One region of the Psychrosphaera ytuae genome, then DNA from elsewhere that is predicted to be linked to it. Evidence: predicted binding sites of a transcription regulator. Region 1 holds the regulator's gene; the other holds the start of a gene.
What was found. The regulator FliA, encoded in region 1, starts transcription of late flagellar genes. The targets are predictions, from matches to a motif close to CTAAAGNTNNNNNNNNNNNNGCCGATA.
Positions count from the first base shown of each region.

Region 1 (10,861 bases):
TGAATCAAGCCCAAAACCGCACCAATGATGCCAATAGTTGGACTGTATCCACCTAGAGCTTCGTAAATCCTTGCCGAGCGATATTGACGGTCAGACTCTAGTTCAATATCCAGCTCTAACGAATGTCGAATAACATCCGTGTCGACTCCATCGATTAAGTAAGTCAAACCCTTGCGGATAAATGGGTCTTCTACCGTATTAAGATCATCCTCGAGCGCCAAAAAGCCTTTTTGTCGGGCAATATCAGACCAGCGGCTAATCATTTTTTGAGTTTGATAAAAATCAAGCTTTGGCTTATTCCAAACTTGACCAAACATTTTCAGGCCACTGACAAAGTAAGTACTTGGTGTCTGTAACATTACAGCACCAAATGAACCACCGATAACAATTACAAATGCCGGAAAATGAAAAAGAGCAGAAATTCCGCCCCCTTCGATTGCATAACCACCTACAATTGCTACTAGCGCCACTAAGACGCCTGCCATTGCTAACCTATCCACTGGATATCTCCTTCATGATTGCAGAGCCAACTTTGTCCAAGGGCAAGTTTTTTTCCGCTAAACCGGCCACGGTTACCGCTTGCGGCATGCCATAAACAACACTGGTTTCTTCATCTTGAGCCCACACTGTGGCCCCTCGTTGTTTTAACATCCTGCAACCTTCACGCCCATCTGCACCCATTCCGGTTAAAATTATTGCTAAAACGTCTCCAGCGTACGTCTTTGCTGCGCTTGCGAAGGTTAGGTCTACACTTGGTTTATAGGTTAATCGCTCTGAATCGTCGTCTCTGATCACTAAAGACGCTTTGCCGCTTCGCCCCTCAAGGAGCATTTGTTTGCCGCCTGGAGCCAAATAAGCATGCCCGGCTTTTAATACGTCGCCACTTTTAGCTTCGCTAACACCAATTCGACATTGATTGTTTAATCTACTTGCAAATGCCGGAGTAAATGCTGCCGGCATGTGTTGGACGATAAGAATAGGTAATGGAAAATTAGCTGGTAGTTCAGACAAGACTCGCTGCAACGCCACAGGGCCACCAGTGGATGTTCCGATAGCTACCAACTTATAAGTTTTATCACTCTTTCGAGAACTAGATTCTGACCTCGAAATAGGTTCCGAAGAAAGTTCTCTGCTTCCAGCTAGACGTTCTCTAACTCGCGCCATACGCGAGCTGGTTGACTCTCGAGATAAATCTGATGACGACCCAAACCCACTAGTTCTTGTTTCCGTTCGTGAGCTTATCGTTCTACTATCGCGATTACTTACGTCAGATGAACGAAGGGTAGAACGGCTTAATTCGGCTCTTGGCGCTCTCGCTGGCGAACTAGCTCGTTTGCCCTTACCGAGTTGTAATACTCGCTCTTGTAATAACTGAGTGCCTTCTTTTTTGTTCTTAGCAATATCTTCAAAACGCTTTGGCAAGAAGTCTAAAGCTCCCGCCTCTAGCGCATTAAGCGTGGCTTTGGCTCCATCGTGTGTCAAAGATGAGAACATAATTATTGGCGTAGGTGTACTCGCCATAATTTCACGAACCGCACTGATACCATCAAGTACCGGCATTTCGATGTCCATAGTGATGACATCTGGTTTTAAGCGTTGAGTTTCGCTGACAGCTTCTCGACCATCTGCGGCACTGCCTATGACGTTTAATTCGGGATGATCATTGAGGATTTCAGTGACTCGGCGTCGGAAAAACGCCGAGTCATCAACTACAAGAACAGAAATGGTCATTATTGTTTTATTATTTGAACCTTAAGTTGGAACGTTTCGCGTAGTGCTTCAATAAGTTTGGTACATCAAAGATTAACGCAATGCCACCATCTGATGTGATCGTTGCACCCGCCATACCAGGCGTACCTTGCAACATTGCATCAAGTGGCTTAATAACGACTTCTTCTTGTCCAATCAGTGAGTCCACAACAAAACCGACTTGCTGAGCACCAATTTGAATTACAACGACATGTCCCTTGTCATCTTTTTGACGACTGTGGCGATCCGAGCCTTTAATTAACCAATCTTCTAGGTAGAAGAGCGGGATTGCTTTTTCCCTTACAATCACCGTTTGTTGACCGTCTACGATGTTTGTTTTGGTTAAGTCTAAATGAATGATTTCGTTAACAGTTGATAACGGCAACGCAAATATCAAGTCACCAACAACAACCATCAACGTTGGTAGAATAGCCAAGGTCAGTGGAACTTTAATTTCTAATGTTGTACCACGCCCTAACTCTGAGTCGATTTCTACCGAACCGTTCAGCTGGGTAATTTTGGTTTTTACAACGTCCATTCCCACACCACGGCCAGAAATATCTGATATCTCTTCTTTCGTTGAGAAGCCCGGTGCAAAAATCAAATTGTACGCTTCGGTGTCAGAGAGCCTAGCGGCCGCATCCGCATCTAACACACCTTTTGAAATGGCGATATCTTTTAACTTATTAGGGTCCATACCTTTACCGTCATCTTCGATGGTAAGTAGAATATGGTCACCTTCTTGTGAAGCAGAAAGGCGAACTGTACCCATTCTTGCTTTACCCGCAGCTTCACGATCTGCAGGCATTTCAATACCGTGGTCAACAGAGTTTCGAACCAAGTGAACCAACGGATCAGCAAGTGCCTCAACCAAGTTTTTATCTAAATCTGTATCTTCACCCACTAACTCTAGGGTGATTTCTTTGTTTAAGCTCCGCGCCAAGTCTCGAACAACTCGAGGGAAACGACCAAATACCTTTTTGATTGGCTGCATACGAGTTTTCATGACTGCGCCTTGCAGATCACCCGTTACAACATCGAGATTTGATATCGCTTTTGTCATGGCTTCATCAGAGCCGTAATTTACGCCGAGACTAACTAATCGGTTGCGAACCAATACAAGTTCACCAACCATGTTCATGATTTCGTCTAGGCGTTTTGTATCAACACGAACCGTTGTTTCAGCTGGTGCTGGTTGACCTTTGGCTCCACCACTTTTTGCTGGAGCTTTAGCTGGCGCTTTGGCAGCTGGTGCGGCTGGAGCAGCAGGTTTTTCAGGTGGTTTCGGCGGTGGCGTAGGCTTTTTAGGCTCTGGTTTTGCTGGCGCTTTTGGTTCAGACGCCTGAGGCTTATTAGCTTTGTCTGTTGGACCTGCACCTTTTCCGTGAATCTCGTCAAGCAGAGATTCAAACTCGTCATCGGTAATTTCATCATCACCGCTGCTTGGTGGTGGTGTCGCGGCAGGCTTACTACTTGAGTCTTCCGTTTTAAATGAGCCTTTACCATGCAACTCATCTAACAGCGCTTCAAATTCATCATCACTGATTTCATCACTCGAGCTAGACGACGCCGCAGGTTCATTGCTTGAAGAGCTTGCAGGACCAGACTTACCATGAAGTTCATCGAGTAGTGCTTCAAATTCATCTTCAGTAATTTCGTCTACTGACTCAGAATCTGCTGCGCCTGCTCCATCAGTTGGTTCGGCACTAAAGTCTTCAAAGTCAAGAAATTCGTCGTCACCACCAGCATCCTCAACTGGTGCAGGTGTTTCTTCAGCAGCAGGAGCCTCATCTGCACTGGCAGGTTGGCAATAGCGGTGTAGAGCAGCGAGAAGTTCTGGGTCAGCAGGATCTGGTTGATCTCCTTGCTTAACTTGTTCAAACATCTCGTTGACGGTATCAAGAGCCTGTAAGATTACGTCCATCAATTCTGGCGTAACGCTTCGCTTTCCGGTTCGGAGTATATCGAAAACGTTTTCCGCACCGTGACAGGCATCAACTAAATTGGTTAATGCTAAGAAGCCCGCACCACCTTTAACAGTGTGAAAGCCTCGGAAAATTGAGTTTAACAAATCAGCATTTTCTGGATCATTTTCCAGTTCAACCAATTCTTCTGATAACAACTCCAGTATTTCAGCGGCTTCAATTAAGAAGTCCTGGAGTATCTCTTGATCCACGTCCAATGCCATTCGGCATCTCCCCTAATCTAAAAACCTAAACTAGATAACAGGTCATCCACTTCATCTTGGCTCGAAACCGCATCTTCACGAGTTTCTGCATCAATGATTGGACCCTCAGCACCGTTTTTATCGGCTGGTTTTTTCGCTTCATTAGTCGCAGTTGAACTTGGTTCACCAAATACCGTTAGTAGATGAATCAAACTTTCTTCAACTTCTTGCACAAGTTCGATTACTCGTTTAATCACCTGACCCGTTAGGTCTTGGAAGTCTTGTGCTAACAAAATTTCTGTCATTAGTGAGTGAATTTTTGCCGTATCTGTTTCAGCTTGTTGCATAAAGTCATTAATGCTATAGCACAGAGACTTAAATTCGCCCAATTCTATTTGTCGTTGCATTAGCTTTTCCCACTCGGGTTTTAGCCTCGCAACGTCACTATTTATTTTATCGGCTAAAGGTAAACTCGCATCGATCGCATCCATCGTTTTGTTTGCGGCCTCCTCCGTAATATTCATTACGTAGTTCAGGCGCTCTTTAGCATCAGGAATATAGTCCGTCGCCAAATTTGCGATCTTAGGATCGAGTTGAAAGTTACGTAACGAATCGTGGAGTTGACGAGTTAGCTTACCAACCTCATCAAAGAGTTCACGGTTCTCTTGATTTGTTAACCTTTTAACTATTTCGTTGGCAGACTCGTTTTCACCCGCTTCAAGCGCTGCCACCAGCGCTTTAGCGTCATCAAGACTAATCTGCGGAGTTGCCTTTGAAGACATATCGACTCCTTATGGCTAGATTATTCTAGACGTTCGAAAATTTTGTCCAGCTTGCCTTTCAAAGTCGCCGCAGTGAAAGGTTTAACGATATAGCCGTTTACGCCCGCTTGCGCAGCCGCAACGATCTGCTCTTTTTTCGCTTCCGCTGTAACCATCATGACAGGCATGTGTTTAAGTTTTTCGTCTTTACGAATCTCTCGTAGCAAGTCGATTCCTTGCATTCCCGGCATGTTCCAGTCTGTTACGACAAAGTCGAAATCACCGTTTTGAAGCATCGGTAATGCAGTGCTGCCGTCATCTGCTTCTGAAACATTTGTGAAGCCCAAATCGCGAAGCAGGTTTTTGATGATTCTTCTCATTGTTGAAAAGTCGTCAACAACAAGAATTTTCATATTCTTATCCAAAGCATCCTCCAGTGAGGTAAATTATTAAAATACAGTAATTATTATTAATAAAAATAACCAAGTTACAAGTTTATTTACTGCCAATCTTTCATTCTTGCCTTCAACCTCAACATTGCTTGGCTGTGAATTTGGCTAACTCGTGACTCACTTACATTCAATACCGAGCCTATCTCTCTTAAATTTAGCTCATCATCATAATAAAGCGACAAAATTAGTGCTTCTCGTTCAGGAAGCGACTTTATCATTTCTGCGAGATTGTGATAGAAGGCCGATTTTTCTAACTCTCCGTATGTCTCATCTGCGTCTTCATCAACGCCCCAAGACACCACATCTTCACTCACTCCAAGGTCCTCAATGCCTATGACCTTACCTGCGGCCGCGTCTTTAACCATGGAGTAATATTGATCGATTGGCATCTCAAGTGCCTTTGCGACTTCGGCATCTTTGACATCCCTACCGAGTTGAGATTCTAATTCGTTGATTTTGTCCGCTATAAGTCGAGCGTTTCTGTGGACCGAACGCGGTGTCCAATCCCCTTTTCTAATTTCGTCGAGCATAGCACCACGCACTCTGATCCCGGCAAAGGTCTCAAAACTTGCGCCTTTACTGTGATCAAAGTTTTTTGATGCCTCTATCAAACCAATCATGCCGGCTTGAATTAAGTCTTCAACTAGTACGCTGTCAGGCAGCCGAGCCGCCAAATGATGAGCAATCCTTTTTACTAGTACAGCGTGCTTTTCCACTGTGTCCGTCAGTGTTTGTTGAGCTTCGTAGGCTGATGCTACTTTATTGTTCAACAGTGACCTCTTAGTTGACAAGTTGCTCTAAAAAAAACTCTAAGTTACCAGACGCATGACTTGGCGCAGGCCACTTATTAATCTTAGCCGCCAGCGTTTTAAATGCGACAGCCGAAGGTGAGCGCGGAAAAGCATCAACAATTGCGCGTTGACGACGAACCGCTTTTCTCAAATTATCATCAAAAGGAATAATAGCAGTAAGTTCCAGGTTTACCTCTAAAAAGCGGTCGGTAACCAAGGTTAACTTTTTGAAAAGGTCTTGGCCTTCTTTGATAGTGCGAACCATGTTAGCAACGACTTTAAATTTGCTTACACCGTGGTCGCGATTAAGTACTTTGATTAGCGCGTATGCATCTGTGATCGAGGTAGGTTCGTCACAAACAACGACCAAAACTTCGTGAGACGCTCTTGAAAAGGATAAAACCATATCTGAAATACCCGCAGCAGTATCGACAATAAACACATCGACTGGGGTTTTCATTTCGCTAAACGCACGGATTAGTCCAGCGTGTTGGGCAGGAGATAATTCCACCATATCGATGGAGCCCGAGGTCGCCGGAACAATTTTTATACCGTGAGGACCTTCGACAAGAATATCGTCAAGTTCAGCCTCGCCAGATAAAACGTGGGATAAATTTTTATGAACACGCAAACCTAACATAACGTCACAGTTTGCTAGGCCCAAATCGGCGTCCAATACCAGTACATTTTGGCCAGATTGCGCCAGCGCTATCGCGGTGTTAAGTGAGACACTGGTCTTGCCAACACCGCCTTTTCCACCTGTTACTGCAACGACTTTTGTTTTTTTCGCTATCGACATATTTCGTAAACCGCTAGCTTGATCGAGAGTGTTATCACTAATCATACATGCCTACTGCTTTTGGCACTACCTTATTCTTTTTGTTAGAAACTTTTTGTTTAAGTTCATATAGCTGATTAGCTTTTTGCACAATTTTGTCGGCATTTGCAACCCTTATGTCCTCAGGCACTCGTTGACCGTTGGTTAAATAACCAATTGGTAAACGGTTGTGAATTGCAACACTAATCAACTCTCCTAAACTCAATGACTCATCTATTTTAGTAAAGATACAGCCAGATAGTGGAATTGTTTTAAAATGTTGCACACTTTCTTGCAAAACACTCATTTGTGACGTCGCGGATAATACGAGGTAATTTTTGATATTAACGCGAGAACGGGTCAATAGGTGGTTAAGGCGCTCTGTCAATTTAATGTCACGTTGTGACATACCAGCAGTGTCAATTAGCAATAGCTTTTTGTCGCGTAACTGATAAATCGCTTCTGACAGTTGCTCAGTGTCCTTCGCTTGCTTTAATGGGCAGCCAAGGATTTTGGCATAGGTTGCTAGCTGCTCTAACGCACCAATTCTAAAGCTATCGGTTGTTATCAGGCCAACCTTATCCGCTCCGTGAATTTGTGCGAATCGAGCAGCAAGCTTTGCAATCGTTGTAGTTTTGCCAACCCCCGTTGGGCCGACAAGTGAATAAACGCCTCCGCGCTTAATGATCTCATTGTCAGTGGTGCTTAACTGTTCTGTTAAGCTTGAGAGCATTTGTGGCCAAGCTTGATTAGACTCTACTTGTTCGTCGACAAAGTGTGACAAATGCTCTGAAACACCACCAGACAAGCCCATGTCTTTTAATTTGTTAATCAACATGGCTTTGACAGGGGCTTTTCGGTTGACGTCTTGCCACATCAACTCAGAAACTTGGTGTTTTAATAACTCTTTAATTGAGCTCATTTCATTGCGAAGTTCTGACAGTTGCTGATCAAACTGACCTTCAACGACATTACGAACAGGTGCTTGTTGCGCTGATGCAGCCGCTTGCTCAGGTGCACTCAATTGTGCCCCTTGATGAGGTTCGACGTTTTCTTGTACGGTATTACGCGCTTTGTTTAACCATTGCTCAAACTCTGATTCAGCTTGTTGTGACAAAGCTTGCGTCGCAAGTTCTGATTTTTGTTGGTTAGACAGTGGCTGCGTCGCCTCAGAGTATGCAGTTGGTGCAACAGGAGAAGTTCGAACAGGCTCTTGATCCAATCGGTTTGATAGAGGCTGTGATGCGTTCGCCTCGCTGTTTTGGTTACGCTGACGCTTTAGTAGTTCTTCTAAAGAACTCGCAATTTTAGCTGCGCCATCAGCGTTCGGACCGTCAAAATTGTTCGGCTGTGCGCTCGCTTGTGACGCTGGTTGCTGAACTTGTGCAGCTGGCTTAACTTGAGTTGCAGGTGCTTCAGCGTCAGAGTCTATCGCCGCTACAATTTCAACGCCGGTTGAGGTCTTCTTGTTCGACATAATAACAGCATCCGGTCCCAACTCTTCTTTAACTTGAGTTAATGCAGTTCTCATATCTTTTGCAAAATAACGCTTAATTTTCACTTTAAACCTCCGTCACCCGGACTTAACCAACTGAACTTACAATCTTTATTTGTTTTTCTTCTGGAATTTCTTGGTATGACAAGATAACCAATCCAGGGAGGCTGTGTTTTACGAATCGCGATAATACGCTTCTCAACATACCCGAGGTCAATAAGATTGACGGCTCACCCTGTAATTCCTGATTTCTATGCGCTTCGGCTAGCGACGTTTGAATCCGTTCTGCTAAGCCTGGCTCAATGCCGGCACCCTCGTTACCAGCGCTCTGCATGCTCTGTTGCAACATCTGTTCCAACTCTGGCGCCAAGGTTATGACAGGTATTTCAGGGGTCGCACCAGCGACGTCTTGAACGATAAATCTACGCAGTGCAATTCGGCACGCAGCCGTTAATACATCAGGATCTTGGCTTTTGGGAGCGTACTCAACAAGGGTTTGAATAATCGATCGCATATCGCGAATCGTAACGCTCTCATTAAGCAAGTTTTGCAATACTTTAGTCAGTACCGAAAGTGACAGCATATCTGGTACTAAACCATCGACGAGTTTTGGATAATTCTTTTGGATCATCTCTAAGAGGTTTTGAGTTTCTTCGTGACCTAATAATTGAGCTGCGTTGTTTGTCAGTAACTGACTGATATGCGTCGCAACAACGGTTGCAGCGTCTACAACAGTGTAACCTAGGGACTGCGCTTTATCGCGGTTAGCCGCTTCAATCCAAACCGCCTCTAAACCAAATGCAGGGTCTACTGTTTCAAGACCTTCCACTTTGCCAAAAACTTGACCTGGATTAATCGCTAACTCGCGATCATGACGAATTTCCGCTTCACCGACGACAACACCCATCAGAGTAATTCGGTATGAGTTCGGATCTAAATCTAGGTTGTCACGAATGTGAACCGCAGGAACCAAAAACCCTAATTCTTGACTTAACTTACGTCTCACGCCTTTTATGCGCGATAACAGTTCGCCACCTTGGCCTTTGTCAACGAGTGGGATTAAACGATAACCCACCTCTAGACCGATTGTGTCAACGTGGCTAACATCTTCCCAACTTACGTCTTTGTTTTCTGCTACTTCTTGCGGATCTTGGATTGGTTTTTCGGCTTCTTCTTGTTCAGCCACTTGTGCAGCTTCCGCCGCTTTTTTACTCGTAAAATACGCCGCGCCTATCAGTAACGCACCAAAGCCCAAAAAGGTAAGATGAGGCATGCCAGGGACAAGACCCATAGCAAATAGAACGCCACCCGCGACATACATAACCTTTTCTGTACCAAGTTGGGTAGAAAACTGTTTTCCCATCTCTTGGTCAGTATTTTGACGGGTAACGACAATCGCAGTACCAATCGATAACAATAGACCCGGAATTTGCGCGACTAGGCCGTCACCGATTGTAAGAATAGTGTATATTTCAGCGGCTTCACCAAAGGCTAAGTCATGCTGGATCATACCAATAAACAAGCCACCGATGATGTTAATAAACAGGATGATGATACCTGCTATTGCGTCACCTTTAACAAACTTAGACGCACCGTCCATAGAGCCATAAAAATCAGCTTCTTTACCGATTTCTTCGCGGCGTGCTTTGGCTTGTTCAGGTGTAATAAAGCCCGCATTCAGGTCGGCGTCGATTGCCATTTGTTTACCCGGCATAGCATCAAGAGTAAATCGAGCAGTTACTTCTGAGATACGACCCGCACCTTTTGTGACAACCACAAAGTTGATGATAACGAGGATCGCAAATACCACTAAACCAACCGCATAGTTACCACCAATAACAACGCTACCAAAGGCTTCGATAACCTTACCAGCGGCATCACCACCTTCATGTCCTTCTAGCAGAACAACACGAGTACTGGCCACGTTTAGGGCCAAGCGTAGTACAGTTGCAATCAAAATAACGGTAGGAAATGCACCAAAATCGAGTGGTTTAAGGGTATAAACCGTCACTAACAGAATCACCAATGCCAACGCGATATTAAACGAGAATAAAATATCCAGCATGATTGCAGGTAGAGGTAACACCACCATGGCGAGGGCCGCCAAAATGAATAGAGGTACACCTAAACCATTAATATAATGCGCATTTTCTTTTGAAAAAACCTGATTTAATTTTCCAGCTAGTTCCATCACAACTACCAAAAACTCTTGAATTAGTATCGATGGAGCAAGCTTTAGGCCAAATTGTAAGTCAACAAAATGACAGGCGATTAATACCGCATTTCTGGAGGGATAGGCAGTTCTTTATCAAGCGGTTTTGGTTTTTTACCTTTGCCTTTTTGATGCAGGTCGAGTTGATACACATAAGCCAGTACTTGTGCGACCGCAACAAACAGTTGCTCTGGGATCTCCTGGTTTATATCCGTTGTGTAATAAATCGATCTGGTAAGTAGCGGAGTTTCGATAATTGGCACGTCTTTTTCTTTGGCAATTTTTCGAATATGCATCGCTATCATATCCGCGCCTTTTGCGACTACGTATGGGGCACTAGACTTTTCAGTGTCGTACTTAATCGCGACAGAATAGTGCGTTGGGTTGGTAACAACAACGTCAGCATTGGGAACTTCT
Region 1 is NZ_CP072110.1:3,149,318-3,160,178, reverse strand. Features, by position in the region: gene J1N51_RS13890 (flagellar motor protein) at 1-500, opposite strand, end outside; gene J1N51_RS13885 (protein-glutamate methylesterase/protein-glutamine glutaminase) at 493-1,731, opposite strand; gene J1N51_RS13880 (chemotaxis protein CheA) at 1,742-3,937, opposite strand; gene J1N51_RS13875 (protein phosphatase CheZ) at 3,955-4,698, opposite strand; gene cheY (chemotaxis response regulator CheY) at 4,719-5,102, opposite strand; gene J1N51_RS13865 (RNA polymerase sigma factor FliA) at 5,177-5,899, opposite strand; gene J1N51_RS13860 (MinD/ParA family protein) at 5,910-6,764, opposite strand; gene flhF (flagellar biosynthesis protein FlhF) at 6,757-8,298, opposite strand; gene flhA (flagellar biosynthesis protein FlhA) at 8,321-10,423, opposite strand; gene flhB (flagellar biosynthesis protein FlhB) at 10,504-10,861, opposite strand, start outside.

Region 2 (10,861 bases), 1.2 Mb from region 1:
ATCAGCCTTTGAATTCAGAAGCTGGCATTAGGTTTACGGTTTCGTGTAACTCAGAATAAACCAATACAATGTCTCCACGACGAAGTTGCTCTTGTAACTGACTTTTTTTGTCATCCAATGAGACTTCATATTCGCCGTAATCGGTACCCTCACGCATGATAAACTCTTCAAGAATACTCTCGAGCGTATCAGGGTTTAATTGCTGCCATGGCACAATCATAGTTCGATCCTATTAGACTCAAGCTCTTTGATATATTCGATGCTTCTAGTTTCAGTCCAAAAAATCGGTTTGAACGGATTATTACCAGTAATAAAACCGACGTGGCCGCCGGATTTACTCAATTCCAAAACGACATTACTAGCGAGCATGTCGGCTGACGGCACAACGTCAGGCGTCATAAAGGGATCGTCCTCTGCATGAATGATGAGAGTCGGAGTTTTTACTGTTTTCAAGAAGCGATTGGCACTGCATTGTTGATAGTACTCGGTTGCACTATCAAAACCATTGATAGGGGCCGTTATCGCTTCATCAAACTCGGTTAGGACCTTAATTTTATCAAGCCCTTTCTCATCTATATTGACGGGAAAGCGATCTTGCATCAATGACAGTTTGAGTTTGGTTTTGTTACGAAGTTTATCGACTAAGTACTTTTGATAAACCTTGGCAAATCCGTTACCTATTGCTTTGGCACAAATGGCTAAATCAAGAGGTGCAGAAATCACCACGGCACCACTTAAAAATGACAGATCTTGTTCGCCGACGTATTTCGCTAGCATATTGCCACCGAGCGAAAAGCCAATAGCGTAAAGTGGATTGTGTGGAAATTTGCGTTTTATATATTGGATCAGTTCAAACACATCTTCTGTTTGACCTGAATGGTAGCTTTTGGCATGGCGATTTGGCTTTTTGCCACAGCCTCTAAATTGCATGAGTAATGCAGTCCAACCTTGTTCGTGAACGGCATTCATCATTCGTTTGGCGTAGAAACTATCAACAGACCCCTCAAGACCATGCAAAATCAAAACGATTGGCGACTGCTCTTGGATATAAGCAGGGGAGCGACTCCAAATCAGTTCGATAAAATCACCATCGGATAAATTGAACTCTTGTTCAAACGGACGGAACGAATTTGGAACAGAATAAAACCTTGGAACAATCGTCTGTAAATGGCGGTTGTTCAGCCACCATGCGGGTTTAAACTTCGATTCTACTATCATGATGTCCTCATACTACTACCTCATCATGAGGGGGGACTAATTCTATGGTAAAGGGTCTAGTTAGTTCAACCCCAAGGCCAATAAGGTTATTTACTTTTTGTGTAAGTGAATACCCGCTAACATACATCGTATCGAGCCACCTGCGTATTCAAGGGCAGTTACGTCACAAGGTAACAGCGTAACGTGTGATGAGATGGTGTTACGTTGATCGTCAGTTAAGCAGCCCAATGCAGTGGTCGATAGGGCAAGGTACTTTTTATCTTTACCCTGTAGTTCGAGAGCATTACCTGCATACTGATTGATTTGTGATTCTGTTAACGAGATTAGCTGTTTACCACTTGCTTGGATGGCATTTACGACCATGGCTCGTTGCTTTGTATCTCGGATCATCTCATCGCTTATCATGACAAAATCACTGGCAACGCACATCAATACGTTAGTGTGATAAATTGGATTACCCAAGTTGTCTGATGCATCAAACAACACCCCTTGGAAGTTGTGTTGACGACAAAATAAGTTAAACACTTGTTCAGAGCATCGATGTGAACGAACTGCGTAGGCAATGCGGTTGACATGATCTAAGACCATGGCACCAGTGCCTTCTAAAAACTGATGTTGAGACTCAAAATGTGAATAGTTGATAAAGTAATTGACCTGATAATCATTAATGAGCTTGTCCAATACATCTTGGCGTCGCTCCAATCGACGATTTTCTGGATACATTGGATAAACACATAGGGCACCATCGTTATGAGTTGTAAACCAATTATTGGGAAATACTGAGTCTGGCGTTAAATCGGTTTCATCCTCGAATAATATGACCTCTACGCCTTTTCTCATCAATAACTCTGCAACGTCCGTTACCTGCTGGTAGGCCAACGCCTTGATGGCATTTGGATCCGAAGGGACTTGCTGAAACGCATTGTCGCCAGACGTTTGAGGGTTGGTGACAAATTGATGAGGGCGGATCATAACGACTGCGCTCGGTGCGTGGCCGATATTCGACATATAGGTTCTCTTTTTAATCTACAATAAAACGCAATTGTACGGCTTTGTTGACTAAAAATGTACATACTTGCGGTGGATGACCATACTCCACCGCAACTTGGTTTTGTAACCACCCTCTATCACAAACGATCTCTGTTATGGGGTGCTGAATAATCCACTCCTGGACCTTTCGGGACGATTTGAGTCGGGTTAATCATGGTATGGCTAAAGTAGTAATGACGTTTGATATGATAGAAGTCAACTGTGTCTGCCACTCCAGGCCATTGATATAACTCTCGTAAATACCCGGACAAGTGTGGGTAACTTTCGATAGTTCTGTGGTTACACTTAAAATGGCCCACATAAACAGCATCAAATCGGATAAGCGTTGTGAATAAACGCCAGTCTGCTTCGGTTAGAGTTGAGCCTACTAAGTAGCGTTGAATACTAAGCCTTGCTTCAAGTTTATCGAGCGCAATAAATAAATTGTCGAATGCTTCCTCGTAGGCATCCTGCTCGGTAGCAAACCCGCACTTGTACACACCATTGTTGATAGCGTGGTAGACCTCATCGTTAATCTCATCAATTGCATCTGCTAAGTGTGCAGGATAAAAATCTTCGTGGTTATCTGTTAGGTGATCGAAAGCATCGTTCATCATCCGAATAATTTCTGCGGATTCATTACTGACAATTTGATTGGTTTTTTTGTCCCATAACACAGGTACTGTTACACGCCCAGAGTAAGTTGGATTGTGCTTGGTGTAGATTTGATGCATAAAAGAGACGTCAAACAAGTGGTCGCCAGTTGAGTGATTGTCTTTATCAAACTCCCAACCCTCGCTCAGCATATCTGGGCTAACTACTGAAACCGAAATCGCTTGTTCTAATCCTTTTAATTTTCTGAAGATTAGAGTTCTATGAGCCCAAGGACAAGCCAGGGAAACATACAAATGATAGCGTCCTAGTTCTGCTTTAAAACCGTCTTTGCCAGTTGGACCTGCTGAACCATCTGGGGTTATCCAATTGCGTAGTTGCGCGCTTTCTCGTTTAAACTTCCCTTGGTTTTCTTTAGTGTCGTACCATTTATCTTGCCATTTACCGTCTACGAGTAGTCCCATAATTGCCTCTTTTGAATTCTGGTTGTAACAAGCCTAACAAACACAAGGCTAGAGTATAATTGTGAAAAACGGTGCTTTTTTTTCTATTTTATTGAAGAATTAGAGAGTTATACGAAACTGTTTAATATTCGCTCAAGATTTTATGTGATGTGCCGATAAAAGGGGCACAAATAAGGTAGGTATATCATGATTAAATTTGACCCGTCGCAATTTAATAAATTGCAAAACAGACCGGCCTCCGCATCACAACAAGATTTCAGTGAACGATCGCAAAATCAAGTATCACAAAGAAACCCTGTTTCAACGGTGACTTTGTCTGGCCAGCAGGTGTCGAGCTTCTCCTTATTTCAAAAAACAGTTATAAAAAAATTAGAACAGGCACTGCCAAATAATCGAGGTACCTCGGCCGAGCAGATCCAGCAAGCTCAGTCTGACGCTCGAGAGCGTCGCGCAGATGTGGCGTCTTCTAATATCCTCAACTTCATTGGTGCTCGTTTAAAATTAGATGCGCAGAATGGAGCAACTCCTGAACAACTCGAAAGTCGACTTGAAGCTGCACTCAAAGGTTATGAAAGCGGTTTTGATGAAGCTAATGGCATTTTGTCAGATATGGGTTTGATGTCAGATGACGTTGAAGCTGATGTAAACCTAACCAACTCGAAAGTTCGACAAGGTCTCGCAGAGTTAACTAAACAATATTTGGGTGATGATGCTGAGCTGTTAGATAAGATTAATGCTGAAGAGCTCGAAGAAAGCGAAGCGTTAAATGAAGTTGTATCACCCACCTATTCACAGGTGTCTGCAGCTCAAGGTCGCTCATTTAGCTTTGAGTTAGAAACTCGTGATGGTGATAAAGTAACGATAAATGCTCGCTCACTTGAAGGGTTTAGTCGGTCGCAAAGTGCAGGCGGAGCTGGATTTGCTGCGTCTTTTGAGCGTGAGTTTGCACTGGGTATTGAGGGAGAGCTAGACGAAGGCGAGCTTAAAGCAATTAATGACCTTCTGAAAGAAGTAAACAGCCTCAGCGAAGACTTCTATTCTGGTGACATGCAAAAGGCGCTCGAAAAAGCATTAAGTCTTGGTTATGACAGTTCTGAGATCGGTAGCTTTTCTATTAATCTAACTCAGGTCAGCTCGGTTAAAGCGGTACAGGCTTATCAACCAGAAGAGCCGTTATTAAAACCAGCCGTACTCTCAGAGTTGCGACCTCTGGGCAAATACGCCTCCGATATAGCAGAGAGCTTAGTTAGAGCAAGTGAGCTATTTAATCAGCCTGAAAAACTATTTTCTGAGTTGCTAGAGAATATAGCCAAGCTAGATGAGCAGGAAGGTCGACAATCTATTGTGGAGTTTTATAGCTATTCTGAAACGGTCATGCAGCAGTTTGCGACTAAGTTGCTCCCTGCAAAAGGCACTTCAAATGAAGCATCACAGTCCACTTCACAAACAGCCGATGATTAATCGGCTGTTTTTTTAGAGCCTTTAACAGCTTGATTGATTTGTTTCATCTCAGTACTGGTTAAATCACGCCATTGGCCTGGTTTGAGACCTTTCAAATCGACATTCATGATCCGAGTTCGTTTCAGTTTGGTCACTTCATATCCTAAGTATTCACACATACGACGGATTTGACGATTTAATCCTTGAGTCAAAATAATCGAAAACTTCTTTGGCCCTAACACTTTTACTTTGCAGGGTTTGGTTACGGTACCAAGAATTGGGATCCCTTTTTCCATCCGACCTTTAAACCGTTCGTTTAACGGTTTGTCAACTGTAACGACGTACTCTTTTTCGTGGGCGTTTTCTGCACGTAAAATTTTGTTCACTATGTCGCCGTCACTCGTCAAGAAGATTAAACCTTCAGAGGGTTTGTCGAGTCGACCAATCGGAAAGATACGCTCTTTGTGATTGACGGCATCGACGATATTACCTTTTACATGACGTTCTGTTGTACAAGTAATGCCGATAGGTTTGTGGTAAGCAATATATACGCGATCTGATTTATTTTGAGCGGTGGCAGCTATAGCTTTGCCATTAACAGTAACTGTGTCACCAGGCATCACTTTAGTGCCGAGTTCAGGTAGCTTACCGTTGATTTTGACTTTCTTTTGCTCGATGAGTTTGTCGGCTTCGCGACGTGAGCAGTATCCAGATTCACTGATGAACTTGTTCAGTCTTTTCGCTTGAGTATCGCTCAAAACTAATCCTAATGTATAAATGATTAAACGCCTAATGGACGTGATTGTAGCACAACTCTTTAGCGGACAGACACAAACAAAAAAGCCTGCACGAGGCAGGCTTTTAGAGGCTATTTAAGAGGCTAAATTACTTAGCTTCTTTTTCAGCTTTTGCTTTAGCAATTACTTCGTCTGCAACGTTTTGTGGACATGCATTGTAGTGGCTGAATTCCATAGAGAATTGACCACGACCTGAAGTAATAGTACGTAAGTGACCGATGTAACCAAACATTTCTGATAATGGTACGTCCGCTTTGATACGTACGCCAGTTGCACCAGCTTCTTGGTCTTTGATCATACCACGACGACGGTTAAGGTCACCGATTACGTCACCAACGTTGTCTTCTGGTGAGAACACGTCAACTTTCATGATTGGCTCAAGAAGTTGTGCACCTGCTTTAGGCATTGATTGACGGAATGCGCCTTTCGCTGCGATTTCGAAAGCAACTGCTGATGAGTCAACTGCGTGGAATGAACCATCGAATAGTTCAACTTCAACGTCTAGTACTGGGAAGCCAGCTAGAACACCAGTTTCCATCATGCTCTTGAAGCCTTTTTCAACTGCAGGCCAGAATTCCTTAGGAACGTTACCACCAACAACTGAAGAGCTGAAAGTGAAGCCTGAGTTTTGCTCACCTGGCTTGATGCGGTAGTCGATCTTACCGAACTGACCAGAACCACCAGATTGCTTCTTGTGCGTGTATGAATCTTCGATTTCTTGCGTGATAGTTTCACGGTATGCAACCTGCGGCTGACCTACTTCTAGTTCAACGCCGTAAGTACGCTTCAAGATATCTACTTTGATGTCTAAGTGAAGTTCACCCATACCTTTAAGGATAGTTTCGCCTGAGTCTTCGTCAGTCTCAACTTGGAATGATGGATCTTCTGCAACCATCTTACCAATCGCGATACCCATCTTCTCGTTACCGCCTTTATCTTTAGGCTTAACAGCGATAGAGATTACCGGCTCAGGGAAGATCATCGCTTCAAGAGTACATTCGTGCTTAGGATCACATAGAGTGTGACCAGTTTGAACGTTCTTCATACCAACAACCGCTAAGATGTCACCCGCTTGCGCTTCAGAGATCTCGTTACGGTCATCTGCTTGCATCTCAACCATACGGCCAATACGCTCAGTTTTACCTGTTGCAGAGTTAAGTACAGTATCACCTTTCTTCATACGACCTGAGTAGATACGGATGAACGTAAGGGCACCGAAACGGTCGTCCATGATTTTGAACGCTAACGCACGTAGTGGCTCGTCTGCAGATACAGTTGCAACTTCACCAGTAGGTTCACCAGTTTCTTTGTCAGTAAGAGGTTGAGGGTCTACTTCTGTTGGAGAAGGTAGGTAATCAACAACTGCGTCTAGTACTAACTGAACACCTTTGTTCTTAAATGCAGAACCACAGAACGTTGGGAAGAACGCTAGGTCACGAGTACCTTTACGGATACACGCTTTGATTTGTTCTTCAGAAGGAACAGTACCTTCTTCTAAGTATTCCATTAATAGATCTTCGTCTTGCTCTAGAGCAGTCTCGATCAATGCTTCGTGGTATTCTTCAACTTTGTCTACCATGTCCGCAGGAACGTCTGTGATTTCGTAGTTTTCAGGAAGACCTGTGTCATCCCAAACGTAAGCTTTCTTAGTTAATACGTCTACAACACCAACGAAGTCGTCTTCGATACCGATTGGTAGAGTCATAACTAGTGGGTTTGCTGCAAGTACGTTTTTAACTTGGTTAACAACGCGGTAGAAGTCAGCACCTAAACGGTCTAGTTTGTTTACGAAGATTACACGTGCAACTTCAGATTCGTTTGCGTAGCGCCAGTTAGTTTCTGATTGAGGCTCAACACCACCAGAACCACAGAATACACCGATACCACCGTCAAGAACTTTAAGAGAACGATATACTTCAACTGTGAAGTCAACGTGTCCTGGAGTATCGATAACGTTTAAGCGGTGATTTTTCCACTCACACGTTACAGCCGCTGACTGGATCGTGATACCACGCTCAGCTTCCTGTTCCATGAAGTCAGTAGTTGACTCACCGTCATGTACTTCACCAGTTTTATGGATTTTACCGGTTAATTTCAAAATACGCTCAGTCGTGGTAGTTTTACCAGCGTCAACGTGAGCGAAGATACCTATATTTCTATACTTAGATAAGTCAGCCATTGTCTTGCTCTATCTTCTCAATAATATGTTGGTTAAAAAAAGCCGCCGGATTCTATCATTAATTAACCAAAACGGCACACTTTTCATAAAAAAATAATAAAATAAATGGTTTTAATGAGTTATTCGCTCGTATTGAGCGTAATGTGATTTCCAAATTACTGGATTTAGAGTGTAGAAGACTTTTGGGAAAATGATGAGTCAAGATAAAGACCAAAAACACAAAGAGCGCCAACAGCGATTAAAAGAACAAGTGGATCAGCGTGTTGAAGCCGCACAAAAAGAGCAAGGGATTTTTCAAGTAATCACGGGTAATGGCAAAGGCAAGTCGACTTCTGGGTTTGGCGTGGTAACACGTTGCGTTGGTTATGACAAAAAAGCCGCCGTAGTACAATTTATCAAGGGTGAGTGGGACTGCGGAGAGCGTCGTTTATTGGAAAAACACGGCGTGCCATTTGCCGTTATGAAAACTGGATTTACCTGGGATACACAAAACCGAGAATCCGATACAAAAGCCGCGCAAGAAACTTGGCAACAAGCCAAAGCGTTTTTAGCGGATGAGTCGATAGACGTGGTATTACTGGATGAATTGACTTACATGATCACTTATCAGTACCTCGATTTAGAGGAAGTACTCGCAGCAATACGTAGCCGTCCGCATATGCAATCTGTAGTAGTGACAGGCCGTGCTGCGCACCGTGAGTTAATAGAGCTTGCTGATACGGTTAGTGAAGTAAAAAACATCAAGCATGCGTTTGATTCAGGAGTAAAAGCCTTACAGGGGTTTGATTATTAATCGAACAAATAAATCTGTTTATAAATCATAAAACAAGCCGCTTTTTACAGCGGCTTTTTTATTTTTGACTTGGCAATATCTACCCACTGTATTTATACTGTATAAATAAACAGTGTTGGTGGTGGTTATGTTAGAGTTAAGTGAATATCAGAACAAAGGGCTCGTTTGGTATGGCTGCAATAGTCGTGAGCAAATTAAACGAATTCCCAGTGGTTTCAATGAGGTTGATCAAGCGTTGCAAGGTGGTTTTCCTGAGCAAGGTATTATAGAGCTCAAAACCGCTTTCGGCGTTGGTGAGTTACGACTGATGACGCCGTTTTTGTCGGCCAAACAAAACGCCGGACAATTGGTTTTTGTTGCACCACCAATACAGCTTAATGCCGAATACTTAATGGCCAATCACATCAATGTCGACAAAGTACTGTTACTGACTCCAACCAGTGAAGAGCAATCGTTATGGGCCACCGAACAGTGTTTGTCGAGTGGTTGTTGTAGCGCCGTTGTATTATGGCAAGACAGCCTATCGATTAAACAAATTCGGCGTCTTATGTTGGCTTGTGAGCAGGGCGGAGCGAGTTTAATTTTGTTTCGGTATCAAAAAGCACAGCCCTTATTTTCTTTACCGAGTACGGTGAGCTTGAGTATCACTTCGCATGCTAAAGGTATTCAATTAAAAGTAGATAAACAAAAAGGTGGCCGAGCAACGGATTACTTTACGGTCGATATGAGTGAATGGTGGCCAGAGTTGATATCTAGAGACAAGCCAGTAATGGCAAATGATAATGTTGTAGCGTTTCCACGCGCAGCTGGTCATTGATCGGTAAAGGCTTATCAGGTAGCGCGATGCAGTGGCTTTACTTGTCGTTTCATTCTTTACAGCTAGAAAGCTCTAGTAACTTATCTCAAGAAACTGAACCTGTGATCATTGTCGACCCAAGACACCATGAGGTCGTTCAGTTTAATGCGTTTGCGAGAACGCTCGGGATCAAGGTGGGAATGGGATTGGCGATGTCCTTATCGTTGAGCCAAACCCTTAAAGTTTTAGAGTATCAACCTGAAATAGAGCAAGAGAGGCTTTTTGAATTAGCCGAACGACTGTACAAGTTGACTGCGGATATTGCTTTAGATCCACCAAATGGTCTGTTTTTACGGATTGATAATATGCTGCGTCTTTATAAAGACATTAGTGATTATTGGCTAGCAGTCACAACTTGTTTTGCCGATCAGGCATTGAGCTTTTATTACGCCTCGGCGCCGAGTCCGAGAATGGCAAAAGTATTAGCGCAAGCCAAAGTCAATGTTTTGTATACCAACCCTGATGAGTCCATAACAGCACTAAAACAACTACCGATTGATTACTTACAGATAAGTCCAAAACAAAAGGAGCAACTTCATAGAGTCGGCATAAAGACCATCGCAGAATTACTAGATATTCCTCTAAAGCAACTGGCCAAACGCTTTGACTTACCTTTGTTTACTTACCTTGGCCAGCTGACAGGAGAATTACATACCAAATTAGCCTTGTTTAGCCCAAAGCTCGAATACCGACGTACGTTAGAGCTGATGTACGAAATTAGTAATGCCGAAGTGTTACAGCATCCAATTAAAAAACTATTAAAAGAACTCGAAACGTATTTAAAAATCCGTAATAAAGTTGCGCAAACCTTGTGCTTTGAATTGTGTTACCGGTACAACGAGTTTATTTCAATGTACGTAGAGCGTGGGGATGGTGAGTACCGAGCGAGTAAGTGGTTGTCGTTGGTTCGACTGCAACTAGAGTCGGTAAAGTTGGCTGAGCCAGTCGTAAGTATTCGGTTGATATGTACTCGTTTAGTGTCGCAGTCAGCGCGGGTGAATGATTTGTTTAATCAGCAAGCGAGCGCTCTAGAATCACAAGAGCTGTGTGCCATGTTACAAGCTAAGCTAGGACGTGAGCACGTATACCGAATGTACCATCGGCATGCTTTAGAGCCATCTAAAGTGACAGTCTTGTCTCCCCTCAATGACATTACTGAGACTAGGAAGGCCGTATCAACACAAGCGTCTAGCGATTCACGTTTGGGGACGATTTCTAAAGGAACGTTTTGGCAACCAACTAGTCTGTTAGACATTAGACCTAGTTATTTGCAGGCGATACCGAGCGAGCTAAAAGAGCAAGTGACGATACTATCTGGTCCTGAGCGTATTACGTCTGGTTGGTGGGAGTTTGCCCCTACATGTCGAGACTACTATGTGGCAGAAAACCAGCAAGGTAAAAAGCTTTGGATATTCAGAACGCCAAATCAGCAGTGGTTTGTCCATGGGTATTTTTCATGAGCCGTATTTATCC
Region 2 is NZ_CP072110.1:1,947,767-1,958,627, reverse strand. Features, by position in the region: gene J1N51_RS08780 (YheU family protein) at 2-220, opposite strand; gene J1N51_RS08775 (hydrolase) at 217-1,218, opposite strand; gene ctlX (citrulline utilization hydrolase CtlX) at 1,309-2,226, opposite strand; gene J1N51_RS08765 (glutathione S-transferase family protein) at 2,346-3,323, opposite strand; gene J1N51_RS08760 (DUF5610 domain-containing protein) at 3,510-4,784, shown strand; gene rluF (23S rRNA pseudouridine(2604) synthase RluF) at 4,781-5,521, opposite strand; gene fusA (elongation factor G) at 5,649-7,739, opposite strand; gene cobO (cob(I)yrinic acid a,c-diamide adenosyltransferase) at 7,933-8,532, shown strand; gene imuA (translesion DNA synthesis-associated protein ImuA) at 8,660-9,349, shown strand; gene J1N51_RS08735 (Y-family DNA polymerase) at 9,376-10,848, shown strand; gene J1N51_RS08730 (error-prone DNA polymerase) at 10,845-10,861, shown strand, end outside.
Region 2: the regulator FliA is predicted to act here: its motif matches at 3,455-3,481, upstream of J1N51_RS08760 (DUF5610 domain-containing protein).